DNA from 2 places in the Bradyrhizobium sp. KZN70725 genome. Region 1 is predicted to be linked to the other one. Evidence: riboswitches for the same ligand, from Rfam matches in the RefSeq annotation. Region 1 holds a riboswitch; the other holds the start of a gene.

What was found. Region 1 has a riboswitch for glycine ahead of gcvT (glycine cleavage system aminomethyltransferase GcvT). Riboswitches for the same ligand answer to the same signal wherever they lie in the genome.
Region 2: linked by a shared signal. The riboswitch ahead of ACZBJS_RS34100 (D-amino acid dehydrogenase) and the one ahead of gcvT (glycine cleavage system aminomethyltransferase GcvT) in region 1 are both predicted to bind glycine.

Annotation. Positions count from the first base shown of each region.
Region 1 is NZ_JBUYWT010000031.1:83,500-91,185, forward strand. It holds gene ACZBJS_RS26365 (cyclic nucleotide-gated ion channel) at 1-935, opposite strand, end outside; gene alaS (alanine--tRNA ligase) at 947-3,634, opposite strand; glycine riboswitch at 3,837-3,925, shown strand; gene gcvT (glycine cleavage system aminomethyltransferase GcvT) at 4,067-5,212, shown strand; gene gcvH (glycine cleavage system protein GcvH) at 5,232-5,597, shown strand; gene gcvP (aminomethyl-transferring glycine dehydrogenase) at 5,621-7,686, shown strand, end outside.
Region 2 is NZ_JBUYWT010000055.1:11,349-19,034, forward strand. It holds gene ACZBJS_RS34085 (hypothetical protein) at 1-37, shown strand, start outside; gene ACZBJS_RS34090 (ABC transporter substrate-binding protein) at 315-1,934, opposite strand; gene ACZBJS_RS34095 (M20/M25/M40 family metallo-hydrolase) at 2,200-3,330, shown strand; glycine riboswitch at 3,423-3,529, shown strand; glycine riboswitch at 3,533-3,647, shown strand; gene ACZBJS_RS34100 (D-amino acid dehydrogenase) at 3,713-5,071, shown strand; gene ACZBJS_RS34105 (ABC transporter permease) at 5,232-6,173, shown strand; gene ACZBJS_RS34110 (ABC transporter permease) at 6,177-7,064, shown strand; gene ACZBJS_RS34115 (ABC transporter ATP-binding protein) at 7,206-7,686, shown strand, end outside.

The DNA.
Region 1 (7,686 bases):
AAATACATCGATGACGCCGCATCGCCGCGCCGCACCAAGACCTCGCCGGCCTCGATGGTCTGCGACCGCAGCAAGCGCATGATGTCGGAAATATCGGCAGCGCCAAGATGTGAGAACAGCGGCACCCGCGCCAGCATGCCCCAGGTCACGACGAAGTCGCGGCGCCGGACCTCGTCGGCGAACGCGGTCGAGATGATCGCGACCGGCAGCGCGATCATCGCGAAGCCGACCACGATCGCGACCACCGTGACGGTCCGGCCGAGCGGCGTAATCGGGACGACGTCGCCGTAACCGACGGTGCCGAGCGTCACGATCGCCCACCACATCGCCTGCGGCATGGTGCCGAACTTGTCCGGCTGCACCCTGTGCTCGATGGCATAGAGCAGCGAGGCAAACAGCAGCACGGCGCCGGTCAGGATCACCACGCAGCCGAACAGCGTGCGCCGCTCGGCATGTAGCGCCGCCAGCAGCGAGCGCATCGCGGTCGAATAGCGCACCAGCTTGAGGAACGGCAGCATGCCGAACAGCAGCAGCGCGGTCTTGTCGCCGATCGCAAGCGCGACGGCCGACGGCAGGAAGGCCAGCAGGTCGATCACGCCGAGCGCCGAGAAGGCGTATTCCAGCCGCGCCCGCGCCGGCGTCATGTCGCGCAGCGAGTGGCCGACCACGCTCCAGAGCCGCGCGGCATATTCCAGCGCGAAGGCGATGACCGCCGCGATCTCGATGGTCGTCAGCAGCCAGCTGAACTGCGCGTCGATCTCGGGCACGGAGGCCAGGATCGCCGCCAGCACATCGACGGCGATGATGGCGACGATGACCCGGGCAAACCGCAAGCCGCCCGAATGCGGCAGATCATCGCGTTCGAGCAGCTCGTAGAGACGGTCGCGCAGCCCGGGATCGCCGATCGTGGGCTTGAGCGGAGCCGTCGCCACGATCAGCCTCTCCGTCAGGCGCCGGCCGATGCCTGTTGGGTCATGGCCTGTTCGATCGCCGACAGCGCGGCGTCGGCCTTGGCGCCGTCGGGCCCGCCGGCCTGCGCCATGTCGGGCCGGCCGCCGCCGCCCTTGCCGCCGAGCACCTCGGAGCCCTTGCGCACGAGCTCGACCGCGTTGAACCGCGCGGTCAGATCGGCAGTGACGCCGACCACGATGCCGGCCTTGCCGTCCTCGGTGACGCCAACGATCGCGACCACGCCCGAGCCGATTTGCTTCTTGCCGTCGTCGACGAGACTCTTGAGATCCTTGGTCTCGACGCCCTCGACCGCGCGCGCCAGCAGCTTGACATTGCCGACCTCACGAACGGCCGAGGCGGCGCCGTTCGACGCACTGCCGCCGCCCATCGCGAGCTTCTTGCGGGCGTCAGACAGATCGCGCTCGAGCTTCTTGCGCTCTTCCATCAGCGCGGCGATGCGCGCCGGCACGTCGTCGATCGTGGTGCGCAACTCCAGCGCCGCGGTCTTGGCCAGCGCGATGGTGTCGTTGGCGTGCTTGCGCGCGTGACGTCCGGTCAGCGCCTCGATGCGGCGGACGCCGGACGCCACCGCGCCCTCGCTGGTCACCGAGATCAGGCCGATGTCGCCGGTGCGGCGCACATGAGTGCCGCCGCAGAGCTCGACCGACCAGCCAAGCGCGTTCTGGCCGTGATCGCGGGCGCCCTTGCCCATCGACACGACGCGAACCTCGTCGCCGTATTTCTCGCCGAACAGCGCGCGGGCGCCGGCCTCGCGGGCATCGTCGACGCCCATGACGCGGGTCGTGACCTCGTCATTCTCCAGCACGACATCGTTGGCGATGTCCTCGATCCGGGCGAGCTCTTCCGGTGTGATCTGCTTCGGATGCACGAAGTCGAAGCGCAGCCGGTCGGGCGTGACCAGCGAGCCGCGCTGCGCAATGTGATCGCCGAGCACCTGGCGCAGCGCCTCGTGCAACAGATGCGTCGCCGAGTGGTTGGCACGGATCGACGAACGCCTGGCGTGGTCGACCTCGAGCTGCAGCGCAGTGCCGATGGTCAGCGTGCCCTGCTCCACGGTGCCGAGATGCACGAACAGATCGCCGGCCTTCTTCTGCGTGTCGGTGACGCGGAACTTGACGCCCTCGCCGGTGAGCACGCCGAGGTCGCCGACCTGGCCGCCCGACTCGCCGTAGAACGGGGTCTGGTTCAGCACGATCGCGCCGCTCTCGCCGGCCTTGAGGCTTTCGACCTCCGCGCCGTCCTTGATCAGCGCCGTCACCGCGCCTTCCGCGCTCTCGGTCTCGTAGCCGAGGAATTCGGTCGCTCCGAGCTTCTCGCGCAGCGGGAACCAGATCGCCTCGCTCGCCGCCTCGCCCGAACCTGCCCAGGAGGCACGCGCCTTCACGCGCTGCCGCTCCATCGCGTCGGTGAACGACGCCTGGTCGACGCTGATGCCGCGCGACTTCAGCGCGTCCTGCGTCAGATCGAGCGGGAAGCCGTAGGTGTCGTACAGCGTGAACGCGGTGTCGCCGTCGAACATGTCGCCCTTCTTGAGGCCGGCACTCTTCTCGTCGAGGATCGACAGGCCGCGCGCCAGCGTCTTGCGGAAGCGCGTCTCCTCCAGCCGCAGCGTCTCCTCGATCAGCTTCTCCGCACGGACCAGATCCGGATAGGCCTGGCCCATCTCGCGGACCAGCGCCCAGACCAGGCGATGCATCAGCGGCTCGCTCGCGCCCAAAAGCTGTGCATGGCGCATCGCGCGGCGCATGATCCGGCGCAGCACGTAGCCGCGGCCCTCGTTCGACGGCAGCACGCCGTCGGTGATCAGGAACGCGGACGAGCGCAGATGGTCCGCGATCACCCGATACGACCCAACGTTCTGCTCGTTCGGACCGTGCCCGAGGGTAGACGCGGCGGCATCGATCAGATTGCGGAACAGATCGGTCTCGAACACGCTCTCGACGCCCTGCAGGATGCAGGCCATGCGCTCGAGCCCCATGCCGGTGTCGATCGAGGGACGCGGCAGCGCCACGCGCTCCTCCTTCGTCACCTGCTCGTACTGCATGAACACCAGGTTCCAGAATTCGAGGAAGCGATCGCCATCCTCATCCGGGCTGCCCGGAGGGCCGCCCCAGATGTGCTCGCCGCGGTCGATGAAGATTTCGGAGCACGGTCCGCACGGGCCGGTGTCGCCCATCGCCCAGAAATTGTCCGAGGTCGGGATGCGGATGATGCGGTCGTCCGAGAAGCCCGCGATCTTCTTCCAGTAGCCGGCCGCCTCGTCGTCGGTGTGGTAGACGGTGACCAGCAGCTTGTCCTTCTTCAGCCCGAAATCCTTGGTGATCAGATTCCAGGCGAGCTCGATCGCGCGCTCCTTGAAGTAATCGCCGAACGAGAAGTTGCCGAGCATCTCGAAGAAGGTGAGATGGCGCGCGGTGTAGCCGACATTGTCGAGGTCGTTATGCTTGCCGCCGGCGCGCACGCACTTCTGCGACGTCGTGGCGCGCTGATAGCCGCGCTTCTCGACGCCGGTGAAGACGTTCTTGAACTGCACCATGCCGGCATTGGTGAACATCAAGGTCGGGTCGTTGCGCGGAACCAGCGGCGACGAGGCCACGATCTCGTGCCCGTTCTCCTTGAAGAAGTTCAGAAATGTCGACCTGATGTCGTTGACGCTGCTCATGTTCATCCAATCGGAAAAAGGGGCCGGCCAGCCGCAAAAAGGCGTCATTTTCCGGCCGAACGCTTTTAGACATTGCCAGCTGCGGTGTCCAGAAACTGTGCAGGCGGATCATGGGCTTGCCGCGGCAGCACAAAGCCCATTGGATAGTTGCTGCAGCTGCGTTGACAGTCTTGGTGGCGCCGTGTTTTCTACCTACCTATACCTAGTCACGTCGGGAGAGACCGGCCTTATCGCCGGCGCCGAAGGAGCAACCGCCCCGGAAACTCTCAGGCAAAAGGACCGCGTGACGTCTGACATCTGGAAAGAGACGCTGGGGTTCGCCCCGATGCGTCCGCCGACGGGATAATACTCTCAGGCACAGCGACAGATGGGGCTTTCTGCAGGTTTCTCAAGGGGAAATAGGTCCCCGGCGGGAACCGCGAGGGCCCTGTGATGCTTGCGCGCGAAACCTCCCCGCTGAAACAGACCCCGCTGCACGCGCTGCATCTGGCGCGCGGCGCCAAGATGGTGCCGTTCGCCGGCTATGACATGCCGGTGCAATACGCGGCCGGCGTGCTGAAGGAGCATCTGCACACCCGCAAGGAAGCCGGTCTGTTCGATGTGTCGCACATGGGCCAGCTCGTGCTGAAGGCCAAATCCGGCAAGGTCGCGGATGCCGCGCTCGCGCTGGAAAAACTGGTGCCGCAGGACATCGTCGGTATCGCGCCGGGACGGCAGCGCTACGCGCAATTCACCAACAATGACGGTGGCCTGCTCGACGACCTGATGGTGGCGAATTTCGGCGATCACCTGTTCCTGGTGGTCAACGCCGCTTGCAAGGCCGAGGACGAGGCGCATCTGCGCGCGAATCTCTCCGACGCCTGCGAGATCATCTCGCTGGCCGACCGCGCGCTGATCGCGCTGCAGGGCCCTAAAGCCGAATCGGCGCTGGCGAAACTTTGTGCAGATGTCGGTTCGATGAAATTCATGGATGCCGGTGCGCGCCGGCTCAGTGACGTCGACTGCTTCGTCTCGCGCTCCGGCTATACCGGCGAGGACGGCTTTGAGATTTCCGTGCCCGCGGACAAGGTGGAAGCCCTGGTCACCGCGCTGCTCGACAATCCCGACGTGTTGCCGATCGGGCTCGGCGCGCGCGACAGCCTGCGGCTCGAAGCCGGGCTGTGCCTCTATGGCCATGACATCGACACCACGACGACACCGGTCGAAGGCGCGCTGGAATGGTCGGTGCAGAAGGTTCGCCGCAGCGGCGGCGCCCGCGCCGGCGGCTTCCCCGGCGCCGACAAAATTCTCGCGCAATTCGCAGATGGCGCTGCGCGCCGACGGGTCGGCCTGAAGCCTGACGGCCGCGCACCGGTGCGCGAAGGCGCCGCGCTGTTCGCCGATGCCGGCTCGACCGAGCAGATCGGCAAGGTGACCTCGGGCGGCTTCGGCCCGAGCCTCAATGCGCCGGTTGCGATGGGCTACCTGCCCACGGCCCTTTCCGCCGTCGGCACCACCGTTTTCGCCGAAGTGCGCGGCCAGCGGCTGCCGCTGAAAGTCGCCGCTACGCCCTTCGTCCCCAATACCTACAAACGCTGAACGCCAAAGGATCGACCCCATGACGACGCTGTACACGTCCGACCACGAATGGCTCCGCATCGAGGGCGACGTCGCCACGATCGGGATCACCGACTATGCGCAGTCGCAGCTCGGCGACGTCGTGTTCGTCGAACTGCCCAAGGTCGGCCGCAGCCTGAAGAAGGCCGAGGCCGCCGCTGTCGTCGAATCCGTCAAGGCCGCCTCCGACGTTTACGCGCCGATCTCCGGCGAGGTGGTCGAGGTCAACGACGCGCTCGCCGCCGAGCCCGCGCTGGTCAATTCCGACGCCGGCGGCAAGGCCTGGTTCTTCAAGCTGAAGATTGCCGACAAGGGCGAGCTCGGCGGCCTGATGGACGAGGCCGCCTACGCCGCGCACACCGCCTAAAGGATCACTCCGAGGATCACGTCATGAACGCGCCCTTCAAGCCGATCAACGAAGCCGCCACCGATTTCGTCCGCCGCCACATCGGACCGTCGCCGCGCGACGTCAACGCGATGCTGGAGACGGTCGGCGCCGCGAGCCTGCAGGCGCTGATGAACGAGACGCTGCCGGCGTCGATCCGGCAGAAGGCGCCGCTCGATCTCGGCCGGGCGCTGAGCGAGACCGAGGCGCTCGCGCATATGAGCGAGCTCGCCGCGCAGAACCAGATGTTCACCTCGCTGATCGGCCAGGGCTATTCCGGCACCATCCTGCCCGCGGTGATCCAGCGCAACATTCTGGAGAACCCGGCCTGGTACACCGCCTATACGCCGTACCAGCCGGAGATCAGCCAGGGCCGGCTCGAGGCCCTGTTCAACTTCCAGACCATGATCTGCGATCTCACCGGGCTCGACGTCGCCAACGCCTCGCTGCTCGACGAAGCGACGGCAGCGGCGGAAGCGATGGCGCTCGCCGAGCGCCACTCGCAGGTCAAGGCGAAGGTGTTCTTCGTCGACAAGGAGGTGCATCCGCAGACGGTGGCGGTGATGCGCACGCGCGCCGCGCCGCTGGGCTGGGCGCTGGTGGTCGGCGATCCCCTGACCGAGCTCGACAACGCCGATGTGCTCGGCGCGCTGCTGCAATATCCGGGAACGTCGGGCGCAGTACGCGACCTCAAGCCTGCCATCGCGTCGCTGCGCGCCAAGGGCGCGCTTGCGATCGTCGCGGCGGACCTGCTGTCGCTGACGCTGCTCGCCTCGCCCGGCGAGCTCGGCGCCGACATCGCGATCGGTTCGGCGCAGCGGTTCGGCGTGCCGATGGGGTATGGCGGACCGCACGCCGCCTATATGGCGGTGCGCGACACGCTGAAGCGCTCGCTGCCCGGCCGCATCGTCGGCCTCTCGGTGGATTCGCGTGGGCAGCCCGCCTATCGCCTCGCGCTGCAGACCCGCGAGCAGCATATCCGCCGCGAGAAGGCGACCTCGAACATCTGCACCGCGCAGGTGCTGCTCGCCGTGATCGCCTCGATGTATGCGGTCTATCACGGTCCCGAGGGCCTGACCCATATCGCACGCAGCGTGCATCGCCGCGCCACCGTGCTTGCCGCCGGCCTGCGCAAGCTCGGCTTTGCGCCGACCACCGAAGCGTTCTTCGATACCGTGACCGTCGAGACAGGTAGCAAGCAGATCGAGCTCGTCACCCGCGCGCAGGCGGAGCGGATCAATCTGCGCATCGGCGCGACCACGCTCGGCATCGCGCTCGACGAGACCTCGACGCCGGAGACGGTCGAGGCGGTGTGGCGCGTGTTCGGCGGCAAGCTCAGCTATGCCGAGATCGAGGCCGGTGCGCACGAGGCGCTGCCGAAGGAGCTGCGGCGCACCAGCGCCTTCCTCAGCCATCCGGTGTTCAATACGCATCGTTCCGAGACCGAGCTGCTGCGCTACATGCGCAAGCTCAGCGATCGTGACCTCGCGCTCGACCGCGCGATGATCCCGCTCGGCTCCTGCACGATGAAGCTCAACGCCACCACCGAAATGATCCCGCTGACCTGGCCGGCGTTCAGCAATCTGCATCCGTTCGCGCCGGCGGATCAGGCCAAGGGCTATCACGCGCTGTTCAAGCGGCTGGAGCAATGGCTGTGCGACATCACCGGCTATGACGCAGTCTCGCTGCAGCCGAATTCCGGCGCGCAGGGCGAATATGCCGGGCTGCTGGCGATCCGCGGCTATCACCTCGCGCGCGGCGAGCCGCACCGCAAGGTGTGCCTGATCCCCTCCTCCGCGCACGGCACCAATCCGGCCTCGGCTGCGATGGTCGGCATGGAGGTCGTGGTCGTCGCGTGCGATGCTCGCGGCGACGTCGACGTCAATGATCTTCGCGCCAAGGCGGAGAAGCACTCCGCCAACCTTGCCGCGGTCATGATCACCTATCCGTCGACCCACGGCGTGTTCGAGGAGCATATCCGCGAGATCTGCGACATCGTGCATGCCCATGGCGGCCAGGTCTATCTCGACGGCGCCAACATGAACGCGCAGGTCGGACTGTCGCGGCCCGG
Region 2 (7,686 bases), on a different contig from region 1:
GAGCCCGAGCAGCATGAGACCAGATCACGGCGATTAGCGGTCGCCGGTTCGGAACCCGTGCACTGCGTATTCGTTGTCATGCCGCAATTGGAGCATGACGATGCCGAACGACGATCCATCCGCGCAGCGCGCAACCGACCAACCCGATCAGCGCAAGGAGCGCCCCTCCCCGCCGCAGCACGCACCACAAGGCGGACCACCGCTCAGCGACGGATTGGAGCAGCTCCGCGACAGCCACACCTGACACGCGACAGCGCGAAAAGAAAATGGCCGGGACAAGTCCCGGCCATTTGTTTTTGCGTCAAGCCGCAAGCTTACTCGGACTTGTCGATATTCCAGAAGATCGGCGTCGCCGGGCCGTCGAGCACACCGGTCAGCGACTTCCGCCACGCGCTCGGAATGGTGTACTGGCCGAGCGGAACGTAGATCACCTGATCGTAGGCCTCGGTCTGGATTTCCGCGGCGATCTTCTTCTTTTCCTCAGCCGAGCCGGCGCGCGCGAACTTGTCACGCAGCTCCTCGATCTTCGGGTCTTCGGCCCAGCCGAACCAGCCGCCATTCTTGCCGCGACCGGTGATCGACGCGTTGACGATCGGATCGGAAACGTCGGCCGCGACCCAGTTGGTGAAGAACATGTTCCAGCCGCCTTCCTTCGGCGGCTTCTGGCTGGCGCGGCGGGTCACCACGGTCTGCCAGTCCGTGGCCTGCAGGTCGACCTTGAAGCCGGCCTCGCGCAACTGCTGCGCAGCCACGACCGGTTGGGCTTTCAACGTCGTGACGTCGCCCGGCGCCATGATCACCACGGGGGTGCCGTCATAGCCGGATGCGGCAAGCGCCTTCTTGGCTTCCGCCAGGCCGTTGCCCTTCACCAGCGTTTCGGCCCCGACGTCGGTCTCGAGCGGCGTGCCGCAGACGAAGAAGGCGCCGCAGATCCTCTGGTACTTGGCGTTGCCGACCAGCGCGTCGAGCACGTCCTTCTGGTTCATCGCCAGGAACGCAGCCCGGCGCACCTTCGGATTGTCGAACGGCGGATAGAGGAAGTTCATGCGTCCGAGGGTCTGGAAGCCGAACTTGTTGAGGACGTCGATCTTGAGATCCGGATTGGCTTCGAGCACCGGCAGCATGTCGAACGGAAGGTTCTCCATGAAATCGATGTCGCCGGATTGCAACGCGTTCACCGCGGTCTGCGCATCGGCCATCGTGACCCACTCGACGCGGTCGACCTTGACCACCTTGCCGCCTGCGGTCCAGCTCGCCGGCTCCTTGCGCGGCACGTAGTCCTTGTTCTTCTCATAGACCGCCTTCACGCCCGGCTGGAATTCCGCCTGCACGAATTTGAACGGTCCGGAGCCGATCTGTTCCGGGATCGGCTTGTCCGGCGGCGTCTCGGCCAGACGCTTCGGCATCATGAACGGCACGCGCGATGACGGCTTGCCGATCGATTCCAGCACGAGGCCGTAGGGTTCCTTCAGCTTCAGCGTGATGGTCTTGGCGTCGGTCGCCTCCAGGCTCGCGACGAAGTCCATCAGCTTCTGGCCCATGCCGTCGACCTTGCCCCAACGCTGCAGCGAGGCGACGCAGTCTTCCGCGGTGACCGGCGCGCCGTCGTGCCACTTCAGACCGTCGCGCAGCGTGAACGTGTAGGTCAGCTTGTCGTCGGAAACCTTCCAGTCCGCCATCTGCGGCTGGATCTTGAAATTGGAATCCGTCGCCAGCAGCGTGTCATAGATCATGTAGCCATGATCGCGGGTGATGTAGGCCGTGGTCATGATCGGATCGATGACGCGCAGATCCGAGTGCATCACCGCGGTGATGGTCTTGCCCGCGGCCATCGCCTGCGGCGCGAATGACAATTCCTGCGGCGCGAACGACAGCGCGAGCGCCGTCAACGCGGCCGCTAGCGTGCGGTGTTTCCAACGCGAGATAGGGAACATGCAATCTCTCCTGACGTGTAACTGGTCAAAGCCGGCTTATTCGTTATGCATGTGGTTCGTTATTTAGGCGAACTAACATGCTGTATGGCTTGTGAAATCGAGACTTGCACCAAGCGCCAAGCGCGTCAATCGGTTTCAGGTCGCATCGGACGTACACAAACGAATGAGGCCGCGCGCCAGATTTTGGCTTTACAAAATCGTCGGCTGAGATTTTCGTAACGCGCGCGCGATGCCGGCGCCGTCAGAACAACAAGAGAGAACAACGATGAACCCCGCCAATCTCCCCTTTGATTCCGAAACGATGCTGCAGGGCCTGCGCAGCTGGGTGGAATGCGAAAGCCCGACCTGGGACGCCGCCGCGGTCGAACGCATGCTCGATCTCGCCGCCCGCGAGATGGCGATCATGGGTGCGACGATCGAGCGCATCGCCGGACGCCAGGGCTTCGCGGGCTGCGTCCGCGCCCGTTTTCCCCATCCGAAACAAGGCCAGCCCGGCATCCTGATCGCCGGCCATCTGGACACCGTTCACCCCGTCGGCACCATCGAGAAGCTGAAGTGGCGGCGCGAAGGCAACAAGTGCTTCGGGCCGGGCATCTTCGACATGAAGGGCGGCAACTACCTGTCGATCGAGGCGATCAGGCAATTGGCGCGCGCCTCCTTTACGACTCCGCTGCCGATCACCGTGCTGTTCACCCCCGACGAAGAGGTCGGCACGCCGTCGACGCGCGACATCATCGAGGCGGAAGCCGCGCGCAACAAATATGTGCTGGTGCCGGAGCCCGGCCGTCCGAATAACGGCGTCGTCACCGGCCGCTATGCGATCGCGCGCTTCAACCTGGAAGCCACCGGCAAGCCCAGCCATGCCGGCGCAACGCTGTCTTCCGGCCGCTCCGCGATCCGCGAGATGGCGCGGCAGATCATCGCCATCGACGGCATGACCACCGAGGACTGCACCTTCTCGGTCGGCATCGTGCATGGCGGCCAGTGGGTCAATTGCGTCGCGACGACCTGTACCGGCGAAGCGCTCAGCATGGCCAAGCGCCAGGCCGATCTCGACCGTGGCGTCGAGCGCATGCTGGCACTGTCGGGCACCGCCAACGACGTGACCTTCAAGGTGACGCGCGGCGTCACCCGCCCGGTGTGGGAGCCCGATGCGGGCACCATGGCGCTCTATGAAAAGGCAAAAGGCCTTGCTGCAGCGATGGGTCTCGATCTGCCGCACGGCAGCGCCGGCGGCGGCTCAGACGGCAACTTCACCGGCGCGATGGGCATCCCCACGCTCGACGGCCTTGGCGTTCGCGGCGCCGATGCACATACGCTCAACGAGCACATCGAGGTCGACAGCCTCGCCGAACGCGGCCGCCTGATGGCGGCACTGCTGGCGACGCTGGACTGACATCGATTTGCACTGCACAACACGTTGGCACTGCCGGATCGAAATTTAGCCTTGTCCATTTTTGAGGCTTCGCCTACGGTCCGGCCGTCCAACGCGACGATGCGGGAGAGATCGAAGCGACAACAATCGTGTTGTTGGCTTCGGCGCCGACGGAGCAACCGCCCCGGAAACTCTCAGGCAAAAGGACTGTATCGTCAGGACGATCTGGAGAGAGACGAACATGGCCGCACATCAAGGGCCATGACGTCCACCGAAGGGGATAGTTCGCTTCTGGCCACAGCCCGATGCGGATCAAGCTCTCAGGTACCGTGACAGATGGGGCGCCGATGCCGGTTTCACCGGCGGTTCGGCGACTCTAACCCACGGGAGCCTGACAACTATCATGCCACACATCGCGATCATCGGCGCCGGCATCACCGGCGTAACGACGGCCTATGCCCTGCTTGAACGCGGCTACAAGGTGACTGTCCTCGACAGGCATCGCTACGCCGCGATGGAAACCTCGTTCGCCAATGGCGGACAACTCTCCGCCAGCAACGCCGAGGTGTGGAACAGCGCCGCGACCATCCTCAAGGGGCTGCGCTGGATGCTGAGAAGCGACGCGCCGCTGCTGATGAACCCGAAGCCGAGCTGGCACAAATATTCCTGGATCGGCGAGTTCGTAGGCCACATCACGCGCTATCGCGGCAACACCATCGAGACCACGAAGCTCGCCATCGAAGCGCGCAAGCATCTGTTCTCGATCGCAGAGCGCGAAAACATCGCCTTCGATCTCGAACGCCGCGGCATCCTGCACGTCTATCACGACAGGGCCGGCTTCGAAGCCGGCCTCAAGGTCAACACGCTGCTGCAGCAAGGCGGGCTCGACCGCCGGCCGGTGACCCCGGACGAGATCCGCGTCATCGAACCCGCGCTGCAGACAACCTGCTATGGCGGCTTCTTCACGCCGTCGGACGCGACCGGCGATATTCACAAATTCACGCGTGGGCTTGCCGACGCCTGCATCCGCCGTGGCGCGAGCTTCGTCCATGAAGCCGACGTCGACACGATCGCACACGGCGATGACGGCTTCCGCATCGGCTGGAACGAAGCTGCTTCACATGATGCTGCGGTCGCGACGCGCCAGCAGCTACAGGCGGACGGGATCGTGATTTGCGCCGGCGTGGCGAGCCGCCACTTCGCCAGCCTGCTCAACGACCGCGTCAATGTCTATCCGGTGAAGGGCTATTCGATCACGGTGCAGCTCGATGCGCCGCAAAGCCGGAATGCGGCCCCAACCGTCAGCCTGCTCGATGAAGCTGCGAAGATCGTCACCAGCCGGCTCGGCGCCGACCGCTTCCGCGTCGCCGGCACCGCCGAGTTCAACGGCTTCAACCGCGACATTCGCGCCGATCGCATTCAACCGCTGGTGGACTGGGTGCGGCATCATTTCCCGGAGATCGACACGTCGAAAGTCGTGCCATGGGCGGGCTTGCGCCCGATGATGCCGAACATGATGCCGGTGGTTCGCGCCGGACGGATTCCGGGCGTGTTCTACAATACGGGCCACGGTCATCTTGGCTGGACACTGTCGGCGGCGACGGCGCAGATGGTGGCCCAGGCGATCGACGATTGGCGCGACCTCGACACGCCGCCGATGGCGCCGACGTTCGGTGCCGGGCTCGACGTGCCCGCCGACGCGCGCAAAGCTGAAATCAATCCACCTTCCAGTGGACTGCTTCAAACTTCACCGGAGGAATAATCGCGGCCAACAGGACTGATTAGCTGCACCGCAAAATCCGCAGCACCGATGGCATGGGACTTGCTCAAGTTCTACCGTGAGTCTGCTACCATCTGTGCTACGGTCTGGTGTGCAACGGTCCCGCTGGGGACTTCATCGACCACAACCCAACGGATCAAATTTGCTCGGATATCTGCTTCGCCGCATCCTCGCCGCCATTCCCGTGATGGGCGTGGTGGCTCTGTTCGTGTTCCTGTTGCTGCGGCTGACGCCGGGCGACCCGGCCGCCATCCTCGCCGGCGACAACGCGACTCCCGAACAACTCGAACGCATTCGGACCTCGCTTGGTCTGAACGAGCCGATCTACATCCAGTTCTACACCTGGATCGCCAAGTTGCTGCACGGCGACCTCGGCGTCTCCCTGATCTCGAACAAGCCGATCCTCGAAATGATCGTCCCGCGCCTCGAGCCCTCGATCTCGGTCGCGCTGGCCACCATCATCCTCTCGATCCTGGTGGCGGTGCCGCTCGGCGTGATCGCGGCGTGGAAGCACGGCACCTGGATCGACCGCTTCGTGATGGGGCTTTCCGTGCTCGGCTTCTCGGTGCCGGTGTTCGTCATCGGCTATGTGCTGATCCAGATCTTTGCGATTGATCTGCGCTGGGTTCCGGTACAGGGCTTCAAGAGCATCTCGGCCGGCTTCGGTCCGTTCTTCCAGCGCCTCATCCTGCCGACCTGCACACTCTCCTTCATCTATGTCGCGCTGATCGCACGCATGACGCGGGCCTCGATGCTCGATGTGCTCGGCGAGGATTACGTGCGCACGGCGCGGGCCAAGGGCATCGGCGAGACCGGTGTGCTGCTGCGCCATGCGCTGCGCAACGCCGCCGTGCCGGTCATCACGGTGATCGGTTCCGGCTTCGCGCTCTTGATCTCCGGGGTCGTCGTCACCGAAAGCGTGTTCAACCTGCCCGGCATCGGCCGCCTCACCGTCGATGCGGTGCTGGCGCGCGACTATCCGGTGATCCAGGCGATGATCCTGTTGACGTCAGGTATCTACGTCGCGGTCAATCTGTTGATTGACCTCGCCTACACCCTGCTCGATCCTCGTATCCGGTACTGAGCAATGGCGATCGAAACCCTTCCCGAATCCTCGCTTCCCGTCACCCGGCCGTTCCGCGTCAAGTTCGGCTTCCTGACGTCGACGCCGATCATCGCGATTGCGACGATCAGCCTCGCCCTCATCATCCTGATGGCGATCTTCGCACCGCTGCTTGCGCCGCATGATCCTCTGCTGCTGACGCCGTCGCAGCGGCTGAAGCCGTCGAGCGCGCAATATCTGCTCGGCACCGACGCCTATGGCCGCGACCTGTTGTCGCGCATCATCTACGGCGCACGGATCTCGCTGGTGATCGGGCTCGGCGCCGCCGTCTGCTCGATCGCCATCGGCCTTCTGATCGGCCTCGTCGCCGGCTTCTTCCGCTGGGTCGATGCGGTGCTGATGCGCGTGATGGACGGCTTGATGGCGATCCCCGCCATCCTGCTCGCGATCGCCGTGGTGTCGCTGTCGGGCGCCAGCATCTGGACCGTGATGGTCGCGATCACCATCCCCGAGATCCCGCGCGTGGCGCGGCTGGTGCGCTCGGTGGTGCTGACCGCACGCGAGGAACCTTATGTCGAGGCCGCGATCTCGCTCGGCACCAGCCTGCCGAAGATCATGTGGCGGCATTTGATGCCGAACACCATCGCGCCGCTGATCGTGCAAGGCACCTATGTCTGCGCGTCCGCGATCTTGACCGAGGCGATCCTGTCGTTCCTCGGCGCCGGCATCTCGCCGGAAACGCCGACATGGGGCAACATCATGGCCGAGGGCCGCGCCTATTTCCAGGTCAAGCCGTCGCTGATCTTCTGGCCGGGGCTGCTGCTCTCGATCGCCATTCTCAGCGTCAACCTGATCGGCGACGCCGCCCGCGACGCGCTCGATCCCCGCATGAAGCAGCGTGAGGGCAAGTGACGGCTTCAGCTCTTCTGAAGCCGTCATTCCGGGGCGATGCGAAGCATCGAACCCGGAATCTCGAGATTCCGGGTCTGGTGCTGGCGCACCATCCCGGAATGACAGTGGGTAAATTCCTTCGCAGCGCCAAGAGACCCTGACATGACCAACGTCGTCCTCGACATCAGCAATCTCGTCGTCGGCCTCGGCCGCAAGGCGGATGCGCATCGCATCATCGACGACCTCTCGCTGCAGGTACGTGAAAGCGAGACGCTGTGCCTGGTCGGCGAAAGCGGCTCGGGCAAGTCGGTGACATCGCTCACCGTGATGGGCCTGCAGCAGAAAGGCACGCTGGTGCCGTCTGGCGGCAGCGTCAAACTGGTCGGCGAGGAACTGCTCACCGCCAGCGACCGGCGGCTGCGGCAACTCCGCGCCACGCGGATGGCGATGATCTTCCAGGAGCCGATGACCGCGCTCAATCCCGTGGTGCCGGTAGGCCGCCAGATCGACGAGGTGCTGCGCGCCCACACAGATCTCGATGCCCGCGCACGGCGCCAGAGGATTTTGGCGATGATGGAGCATGTGCGGCTGCCGGACGTGGAGCGCATCTTCTCCTCCTACCCGCACCGCCTCTCGGGCGGTC